Regions from separate parts of the Streptomyces sp. NPDC048442 genome, predicted to be linked through region 2. Evidence: riboswitches for the same ligand, from Rfam matches in the RefSeq annotation. Region 2 holds a riboswitch; each other region holds the start of a gene.
The links. Region 2 has a riboswitch for cobalamin ahead of AB0D18_RS02890 (CbtB-domain containing protein). Riboswitches for the same ligand answer to the same signal wherever they lie in the genome.
Positions count from the first base shown of each region.

Region 1 (3,262 bases), on a different contig from region 2:
GGCGACCTCGTACTGGCCGTACCGCCGTCGCACTGGGAGGACGTGTACGAACCGCACTTGGGGCACTGCGGAGTACGCGGTGTCCCCGACGTCGCGGCGACGGCCCGGCGCCTGCGCTGGGTGGCGGCCCACCGCGACGAGGCCCGCGCACTCGGCCGGGCCGCGTCCGACTGGGCCCACAAGGAACGCGACATCTGGCAGAAGCCGAAGGCGATGCTCGACGTGCTGGAGCGCTACGGGGACTGAGCGGGCCGCCTGGACCGCCCGCTCCCGCGCGGCGGGTCAGATGGCTTTCGCTTGCTGCGCGAGTGCGGCGACTCCCTCGGTGAGGAGGGTGAGCGAGAACTCGAACCGGGCGTCGGGGGAAGGGAACTTGAGCCCGCCGAGACGGCTCGGATACGGCAGCTCCACGTCCGTCTCCGCGCCCGTTCCCGCCGTGTCCGTTTCGGCCGCCGGGTGCAGCCAGGACGGTCGCAGGTGTTCCAGGTCCGCGGGGCCCAGGTGGGCGGGCGGGCGGTCGTGCAGGACGTCCTGCAGCTCCACGCTGCCTCCCGCCGCCACCGCCGTACGGGCAAGGGGGTCAGCCAGTCGTTCGCGGCCGTGGCGGACGGCGTGCGGTACGTGCGGGGGCACCGGCTCCTCGTCGGCCTGCTCCTCATCGACGCCGCCTCGGTCTCCCCTGCGCTCGGCAACGCGGGCCTCGGCTTCCTCGCCGAACTCACCACCGCCCGCACCGCCGTGATCACCGGCGGCCTGGTCTGCGTCGCCGCGACGCTCGCCGTTGCCGCGGCCCTCCCCGCCCTCCGCCGTGCCACCCTCGCCGAGCCGTCCCGGGAGACCGCGGCTGCGGATACCGCCAGGTCGACGCGTTAAGCTGCAGACGCCCCGCGGGGGAAGTCCGGTGAGAGTCCGGCGCTGACCCGCAACGGTAGACGGAGTGGACTCAACGCTCCGTGAGCCCGATTACCCGCGGCGGTGAAGGCTCCTGTCAATTCGCCGTGGACTGCGAGAGGTGCTGCACAGGGCGCCCCGCGTCCCGGGCCGCTGCTTCCGGCGCGCAGCGCACGGCCCGAGGCGAAAGCGAACCGCCCGTGGCCACGTCCGTCGAACATCAGCCGACCGCAGAACACCAGCCGACCGCGTCCTCGCATGCGACCCCTGCCGGCGCCGGCGCCGGCCCCGCGCCGCCACGGCGCGCGTCCGTGCCGCTGCTCGTCGTCGTCCTGGGGGCCGCCCTCCTGCTCTCCCTGGTCTGCGGGGCGGGCATCGGGGCTTCCGGGCTCACCTGGGGCGAGGTGCTGCGGTACCTGTGGGCCGGGTTGAGCGGCGGGACCATATCCGCCGAGCAGGTTCCGGCGTACACCATCGTCTGGGAACTGCGCTTCCCGCGCGCCGTACTGGCCGCCGTCGTGGGGGCGGGTCTTTCCGGCATCGGCGTCGCCGTGCAGGCCATGGTGCGCAACGCACTGGCCGACCCGTTCGTCCTCGGCATCTCGTCGGGCGCGGCCGTCGGCGCCAACGCGGTGCTGCTCTTCGGGGCGCTCGGCGCGCTCGGCGTCTGGGCGCTGTCCGCCGCCGCCTTCGGCTCCGCGCTCCTCGCGATGACGCTGGTGTACGCGATCGCCCGCACGCCACGCGGGCTGACACCGCTGCGGCTCGTGCTGACGGGCACCGCGATGTACTACGGCTTCTCGGCGATCACCACCTTCATGGTCTTCGCCGCCGAACGCGGCGAGGCCGCCCGCTCCGCGATGATGTGGCTGCTCGGCAGCCTCGGCGGCGCCAACTGGGCCTCCGTACCGATCGCCGCCACCGCCGTACTGGCGGGCCTCACCCACCTCATGTGGTCGGCGCGCCGCCTCAACGCCCTCGCCATGGGCGACGAGACCGCCGCCTCGCTCGGCGTGGACGCGGGACGGCTGCGCAAGGAGCTGTTCCTGGTGACCGCGGCCGTCACGGGCGCCGTGGTCGCGGTCAGCGGGGCGATCGGCTTCGTCGGCCTGATGGTCCCGCACGCCGTACGCATGCTGGTCGGCGCCGACCACCGGCGGCTGCTCGCCGTCGCCCCGCTCATGGGCGCGGTCCTGCTGGTCTGGGTGGACATCCTGTCCCGCGCGGTGCTCGCCCCCGTCGAACTCCCGGTCGGCGTCCTCACCGCGGCCATCGGCGTGCCGTGCTTCGTGCTGCTGATGCGCCGCAACTCGTACAGCTTCGGAGGCGTGTGATGCGTATCGACATCGACGAACTGACCGTCGAGATCGCCGGGGCACGCCTCGTCGAGGACGTCACGCTGCACGCCGACGACGGGCAGCTCGTCGGGCTCGTCGGCCCCAACGGCAGCGGGAAGTCGACCCTGTTGCGCTGCGTCTACCGGGCGCTGCGTCCCGTCGGCGGAACCGTCCTCGTCGACGGCGACGACCTGCACGCGATGACCGCGCGCGAAGGCGCCAGGCGGCTGGCCGCGCTGCCCCAGGAAGCGGTCGCCGAGTTCGACTTCACTGTCTCCGAGGTCGTGGCGATGGGACGGCTGCCGCACCAGCGGTCGGTGGCCCGCACCACCGACGAGGACCGGCAGGTGTGCGAGACCGCGCTGGCCAGGGTCGGCGCCGCCCACCTCGCGGGACGCGGCTTCGTCACCCTCTCCGGCGGCGAGAAGCAGCGCGTCCTGATCGCCCGCGCGCTTGCCCAGCAGCCACGGGTGCTCGTCCTCGACGAGCCCACCAATCACCTCGACATCGCCCAGCAGCTCGACGTACTGGCCCTGGTGCGCGGCAGCGGCCTGACCGTGCTCACCGCACTGCACGACCTCAACCTCGCCGCCCTCCACTGCGATCTGCTGTACGTCATCGACGCGGGCCGGATCGTCGCCCACGGCGTCCCGCACGACGTGCTCACGCCCGAGCTGCTGGCCGAGGTCTTCGGCGTACGGGCGCACCGCGTGCCGCACCCCGAGTCCGGCGCCGTACAGCTGCTGTTCGACCGCCTCCTGCCCGCCACCCCGTAAGGAACCACGGCCCCATGCGCATACGACCCGCCGTCACCGTCGCCGCTTCCCTCGCCACCGTCGCTCTTACCGGCTGCGGCGCACAGGTCACGCCGGCCGCCGACGACAAGGCCGCCGGAAGCCACTACCCCGTCACCGTCGACAACTGCGGCGAGAAGAAGACCTACGCCAAGGCCCCGCAGCGCGTGGTCACCAACGACGTCGGCATCACCGAGATCATGTTCGCGCTCGGCCTCGAAAAGAACATGGCGGGCTTCG
Region 1 is NZ_JBEZKB010000012.1:58,475-61,736, reverse strand. Features, by position in the region: gene AB0D18_RS19520 (glycosyltransferase family 4 protein) at 1-246, shown strand, start outside; gene AB0D18_RS19515 (hypothetical protein) at 283-543, opposite strand; gene AB0D18_RS19510 (hypothetical protein) at 520-873, shown strand; cobalamin riboswitch at 846-989, shown strand; gene AB0D18_RS19505 (iron ABC transporter permease) at 1,203-2,225, shown strand; gene AB0D18_RS19500 (ABC transporter ATP-binding protein) at 2,225-3,004, shown strand; gene AB0D18_RS19495 (ABC transporter substrate-binding protein) at 3,019-3,262, shown strand, end outside.
Region 1: it holds a riboswitch for cobalamin, as region 2 does, so the genes downstream of both, AB0D18_RS19505 (iron ABC transporter permease) here and AB0D18_RS02890 (CbtB-domain containing protein) in region 2, are expected to answer to the same signal.

Region 2 (3,262 bases):
CGCGCATCCGCTCCGACGCCCAGGGGCGCGACTACGGCATCCACGTCAAGTGCGAGGACGGCGACGGCAGCGCCAGCGGCAACGTCACCGTCGTCCACCACAGGACCGAACCGACCGCCCCCGTCCGCGCGGGCGGCGGCGGCACCGCCCTGGCTGCAGAGTCCGACGGCCCCGGCACCTCGCACACCCTGATCGGCCTCGGCCTCGCGGCCGCCGCCGCCATCGCCATCGCCGGCCGCTCGGCCCGCCGCCGCAAGCGCCTTTAGGGGCGCGGGGCTGTGTCGAATCTGCGGCTCCGCCGCGTGGGCGCGACCAGCCACAACGAACCCGCACGAAGGCAACAAACCCGCCCGAAGGGAGCCCCGCAGCAATGAGCTCCGACCAGACCGCTTCCGGCAAAGGCCGGATGCTCACCGGCATCGCCTGGGCGGTGCTGCTCCTAGGACTGTGGCTGTGGGGCCGCGACCTCACCAACGGCCCGAGCGGCAACGCCGCTCCGACCACCGGTGACGTGGCCGCGGTGGGACGCCCACTGCTGCAGGTCGAACTGCCCGACGCGCACGAACCGGTCACGGGCGTACGCCCCGGCCGCCTCGACGTCCCCTCGCTCGGCATCAAAGCGCCGGTCAGCGCGCGCGGACTCGACGCCGGAGGTGCGGTCGACCCGCCGCCGTACGAGCAGCCGCGCGAGGTCGGCTGGTACCGGAACGGCACCCGCCCCGGAGCGAGCGGAGTCGCCCTGTTCGTGGGGCACGTCGACACCAGGAGCAAACCGGCCGTGTTCTACGGCCTCAGCTCCGCCCGTCCCGGCGAAAAGATCAAGATCACCGGGGCGGACGGAACAGTCACCGAGTTCACCGTCGAAGACGTCCAGGTCTTCAGCCGCGACAAGTTCGACGCGAAGAAGGTCTACGGACCCCGCGAGGACGGCCGCGCCGAGCTGCGCCTGATCACCTGCGGCGGTACGTACGACCACAACGCCCGCTCCTACACGGCCAATGTGGTCGTCTCCGCCTATCTGACGGGCGTCACTCAGGCCCCGGCGGTCGCCGGTGCCGAGTCTTGAGAAGACGCAGCCTGAGAGGACGCGGCCCGAGCGGGGGCGGGTGATCCGGCCCGCTTCGTGGCACGCAGCCCAAGACCGCCGAAGACCGCCGCGAACACGGCCCACAGCAGCACCTGCGACCCGAGCGACAGCACCCGGAAGTCCCACAACAGCGTTGCGGGTACGGGGACTTCGTCCGGATTGCCGGGCAGCAGGAACAGTACGGCGAGGGTGGCCGCCCCGATCAGGAACACCGCCCCGTGCCGCACCGGGTCCGCCTTGCCCGCCAGGCGTACGTACACCTGCCAGGCCAGCAGCATGCCCAGGACCGAGATGACGACGGCGGCCAGCCACAGCGTCTGGCGCTCGCCGACGGTGTTGGCGTCGCCGACGCCGGGCGGGGCTGCCGGGTAACGCAGCCCCGGCAGCAGCGCGACCGCGACGAACGCGGCGGCGCAGAACGCGAGGGCCCGCGGCCACGCCCGTACGAGGAAGCCGGTACGGCGGTGCACCAGCGCATAGGCGACCGCGAACAGCGCGCCCAGGGCCAGGCCGGCGACGACGGCCGTGACGACCAGGCCGAAGTGCTGCTGGGAGCGGGAGAACAGTTCCTCGTGGTGCTCCGCGACGGCGCCCGCCGCCGCGTGCGCGTGCTCCGCCGCCTCCGCCTTGGCCGAACGCGCCTCTTCGAGGACGATCGCCCTGTCCATCACGGGTTCGGCGAGCAGCAGCGAGAACAGGCCGGTGACCAGGCCTGCGGCCCCGCCCGCCGCGAGACCGCGGCCGAGCAGGGGAAGTACGGGACTCGGGTTGTTCATGGTGCGTACGGCCCCGATCAGTGGCAAGGGGCACCGAAGAGGTGCCGGCCGTCGTGCGAGAACTCGTGCAGGTAGCTGCCGGTCGCGGAGATGATGTGGCCGTTGTCCATGAACACGGCGTACAGCGCGATCAGGGCCACGATCACCGCGGCGGCCAGGATCATCAGATCCCGGGTGCGGGTGGTCGCGGCAGCCAGGTCGGTGGTCTGTGCGGACTGCTGGGCAGACACGGACATGTCGGGTGAGCCTCCTTCTGGGGTTTCCACGCCCCATGGCAGGAGGACGACGGGTCAGTTCCTGACTCCCACAGCCGCATGCGGCAGCTGTGGTCACAGTGGCGGGACCGCCCCGGAATCGCACCGGAGTTCCTGCTTACCGTCGCCTCGAAGTGTGGAGTTGTCCTCCGGAGAGTCCCAGCCTGGCAGTGCACTGTCAATACGCCCCAGGGGGGCGCGAGAACGCTCAGGGGGGCGTGAGAAGCACCTGGCCCGGCCGACTGCTCGCTCCCCCCGGAGCCGTCGGCCGGGCCGGTCCTCGACCGCGCGCGCACGAACTGCGGGAGAAGCCCGGCGCCGTCGCGGGAGGTTCTGGAGAAACCAACTCGGAACTGCGGGCCGGGGGCTGGGGCCGCCCTCCCACTCTAGAGGGCTCAAGCTCCGTTCTCCATAGGGGAATTGACGCAATGTCACAGCAAAGTCGCTGCGGGTGTAGCCCCAGTTGTCCCCACCGCGTCAGCGAGAACCGTTTTCTCCGCTCTTGTCCTGGGTGCGGGGCGTCCCGCGGGACTCCTTACGGGATTCCTTGCGGGGTTCCGTACGCGGCTTCGCACGGACCGCCTCCGAGTCCAGCGTCCCCTGTACCAGCTCCAGCGCCACCTCCGACAGCGCCAGCTGATTCCGGCGTGCGTACGACCGCATCCCGGCGAACGCTTCGTCCACCGAGACCGCCCACCGCTCGGCGAGCATCCCCTTGGCCTGCTCCAGGCGCACCCGGCTGGTCAGCGCCGACTGGAGCTGCCCGGTGAGCAGCTCGCTCTGCCGGATGGTGCGCTGCTGGAGGATGCCGATGGTCGCGGCGTCCGCGAGGGCCTGCGCCAGCTCCACGTCACCGGGCCCCAGCTCCAGCCGGGGCGTGGTGACGAACAGGTTGAGGGCGCCGATCACCGTGTCGCGCAGCCGCAGCGGGATCGCGTACGTGGCGTGGAAGCCGTACTCCCGGGCGCGCGGAGCGAACACCGGCCAGCGCTCCAGGATCTCCGCGGTGTCCAGGGAGACCGGCAGAACGGTCGTACGGCTGTGGAAGCAGTCCAGGCAGGGGCCCTCCTGGTGCTGGATCTCCAGCAGGTCGAGCAGCCAGGCGCGCTCGTCGGACGACGCCGCGGTCTGCAGCTGGCCGCGCT
Region 2 is NZ_JBEZKB010000001.1:604,369-607,630, reverse strand. Features, by position in the region: gene AB0D18_RS02905 (hypothetical protein) at 1-266, shown strand, start outside; gene AB0D18_RS02900 (class F sortase) at 371-1,066, shown strand; gene AB0D18_RS02895 (CbtA family protein) at 1,033-1,863, opposite strand; gene AB0D18_RS02890 (CbtB-domain containing protein) at 1,881-2,099, opposite strand; cobalamin riboswitch at 2,134-2,296, opposite strand; gene AB0D18_RS02885 (GAF and ANTAR domain-containing protein) at 2,595-3,262, opposite strand, start outside.

Region 3 (3,262 bases), on a different contig from region 2:
ACCACCTGGCTGGACCTGTCGCTGCCCGGCTTGAGCAGCACCGGGTTCATCAGCGCCGTCGGCTCGACCCGCGCCGCCTGCGCCTGCATCGCCTGGGCGCGCCCGATCTCCGCACCCTCGCGCGTCACGAACGAGTTCAGCGACATGTTCTGCGCCTTGAACGGGGCGACCTTCACCCCCTGCCGCACCAGCCACCGGCAGATCCCCGCCGTGACCACGCTCTTTCCCGCGTCCGACGTGGTCCCCGCGACCAACAGCCCGCCGCCACTCATGAGTTACGTCCCTTCACGTACGAGGCCGCCAGCCGCCCCGCCGCACACACGGCCAGGGCCAGCAGATTCACCCGGCGCGACAAACGCACCGCACGCTCGATGTCCGGTACGGCGACGGGCCGCCCGGTCTCCCCGTTCAGCACGGCCCGGTGCTCCACGCGTCCCGCGTACGACAGCGTCCCGCCGAGCGTGACGCCCAGGGCGCCGGCGAACGAGGACTCCACCGGCCCCGCGTTGGGGCTCGGGTGCTTCGCGGCGTCCGCGCGCCAGGCCCGTACCGCACCCCGGGGATCGTCCCCGGCGAGCACGGCCAGCGCGGCCGTCAGCCGGGCGCCGGGCCAGCCCGCCACGTCGTCGAGGCGGGCCGAGGCCCACCCGTAGCGCCGGTGGCGAGCCGACTTGTGGCCGACCATCGCGTCCAGGGTGTTCACCGCCCGGAAGGCCACCAGACCGGGCACGCCGCCGACCGCGCCCCACACCAGTGCGCCCACGACCGCGTCCGAGGTGTTCTCGGCGACCGACTCCACGACCGCGCGTGCCATCTGCTGCCCGTCCAGGGCCTGCGGGTCCCGCCCGCACAGGTGCGGCAGCCGCTCGCGGGCGACGTCGAGGTCACCGGAGGCGAGGGCTCCGCCGATGGCACGGGCCTCGCGCCCCAGCGACGTACCGCCGACAACAGACCAGGTGGCGGCGGCGGTCAGGGCGACCGAAGCGACGGGGGAGCGGCGTACGGCGCGCGCGGCGACGGCCGCCGCCCCGGCGGCCCCGCCGACGCAGACCAGGGTGTGCAGTGCGCCCCAGCCGCGGTGGTCGCGCCACAGGATCCGCTCCACCGCGCCCGCTCCCCGTCCGAAAGCGGCGACGGGGTGGCCCCGCCGGGGGTCGCCGAGCAGGAGGTCGCCGAGGAGTCCGGCGGCGGCGCCGTACGCGAAGACGCGGGCGGGACTCGGGCAGGGGGTGGCTGAACTGCGGGTTCCGCAGCCGGGCATGGTGATGTGTCCTTAACTCAGGGTCCGCGCCCTGGTTCGACGTGACGAGCGGCTGGGAGTTCCTGGCTTCCGTACGACCGGGTGGGTCGGTACGTGACAGTGGCGGGACCGCGCCGGATTCGCACCGGCTTCCTCTCCATGCCGCCGTATTGGCTCCGGCAGTCCACCACGCCCCGAGAACACCCGTCAACCTGGGCTTGACCTGCGCCGCTCCGCGGAACTCGGGGGCGTACGCAGAACCGCCCCGCGCGCGAGGCACGGGGCGGTGAGGTGAAGCGTGGTGCGGGCGACGACGGGTGGTGCCGACGACGCGCGGGTTCAGGCGACGATCAGGAAGATCCCGTACGCCACGGCCGCCGCGCACAGCGCGAAGCAGGCGTACGCGCCGGTGCGCGCCATGGCCACGGAGCCGCCCGAAGCGGCGGCGCTCGCCTGCTTGGAGAGGCCCACGATGCCGAGGGTGAACAGGCCCACCAGACCCACGGTGGCCACGAGACTGACACCGAAGACGGTGCCGAGAGCTGCCCAGTCGATGTTCATGTCGGGTGCGTCCTTAGACCGAAGCGGCCGGGCGGGCCGCCTCGGCGGGGGAGTGGAGGGTGGCCTTTATGTCGCCGGTGGCGGAGTGCGTGACCTCGTGCGGGAACACACCGGCCGGGGGAGGGGAGACCGCCGCCATGGCGGTCGTGACGACGCCCGCGGGCTCGGCCGCGGGCGCTGCCGGGGCCGTCGCCGGGGCGTCCAGGTCGTCGGCGGTGACGTTGGTGTGGTCGACCGGCTTGCGGCGCGACAGGACGTAGATCAGGCCCGAGCCCGCGACCAGCAGGACCGCCACGGCGGTGACGCCCCAGGCGCCCTGACCCGTCAGGTACTCCGCGGCGGCGGCGACCAGACCGGCCGCCGGCAGCGTCAGACCCCAGGCGACGAACATCCGGGTCGCGGTCGACCAGCGGACCACGCCGCCCTTGCGGCCGAGGCCCGCGCCCATCACGGAGCCGGAGCAGACCTGGGTGGTGGAGAGGGAGAAGCCGAGGTGCGAGGAGGCCAGGATGACCGTCGCGGCGCCGGTCTGGGCGGCGAAGCCCTGCGGCGGACGGAGGTCGGTGAGCCCCTTGCCCATGGTGCGGATGATGCGCCAGCCGCCGAGGTAGGTACCGGCGGCGATGGCGACACCGGCCGAGACGATGACCCACAGGGGCGGGTTGGAGCCGGGCGCCAGCACGTTGCCGGTGACCAGGGCCAGGGTGATGACACCCATGGTCTTCTGTGCGTCGTTGGTGCCGTGCGCGAGCGAGACGAGACCGGCGGAGGCGATCTGGCCCGCCCGGTAGCCCTTGGCGGTGGCCTTCTCGTCGGTCTTGCTCGCCAGCTTGAAGGTGAGCCGCGTCGCCAGGTAGGCGGCGATGCCGGCCACGATCGGCGCGGCGATGGCGGGCAGCAGCACCTTGGTGATGACGACGCTGCCGTTGACGCCGGAGGTGCCCACCGACATCAGGGTGGCGCCGATGAGGCCGCCGAAGAGTGCGTGGGAGGAACTGGACGGCAGGCCGATCAGCCAGGTCAACAGGTTCCAGAGGATCGCGCCGACGAGCGCCGCGAAGATCACTTCTGTCGTGATGCCGCTCTCGTTGATGAGCCCGCCGGAGATCGTTTTCGCGACCTCGACGGAGAGGAAAGCACCAACGAGGTTCAGCACGGCGGACATGGCCACCGCCGTCTTGGGTTTGAGAGCGCCGGTCGAGATGGTGGTGGCCATCGCGTTGGCAGTGTCGTGGAAACCGTTCGTGAAGTCGAACACGAGAGCGGTGACGATCACGATTCCGAGAAGGAGCGTGATGTGTTCCATTTACCCAGGCAATCGTTTGAGGTCAGTGGCTGTTGGAACGTAAGCAACCCGAGTGAACGGAAGGTGAACTGGGCAGGGCGTCCCGGTGACCCGAAACGCCGCGCCGCCGTTCCGCTTTCACCGGAACGGCGGCGCGGGCGGGTCCTCGCACGGGA
Region 3 is NZ_JBEZKB010000005.1:346,063-349,324, forward strand. Features, by position in the region: gene AB0D18_RS11065 (cobyric acid synthase) at 1-272, opposite strand, end outside; gene AB0D18_RS11070 (cobalamin biosynthesis protein) at 269-1,261, opposite strand; cobalamin riboswitch at 1,298-1,436, opposite strand; gene AB0D18_RS11075 (hypothetical protein) at 1,580-1,801, opposite strand; gene AB0D18_RS11080 (inorganic phosphate transporter) at 1,815-3,107, opposite strand.
Region 3: it holds a riboswitch for cobalamin, as region 2 does, so the genes downstream of both, AB0D18_RS11070 (cobalamin biosynthesis protein) here and AB0D18_RS02890 (CbtB-domain containing protein) in region 2, are expected to answer to the same signal.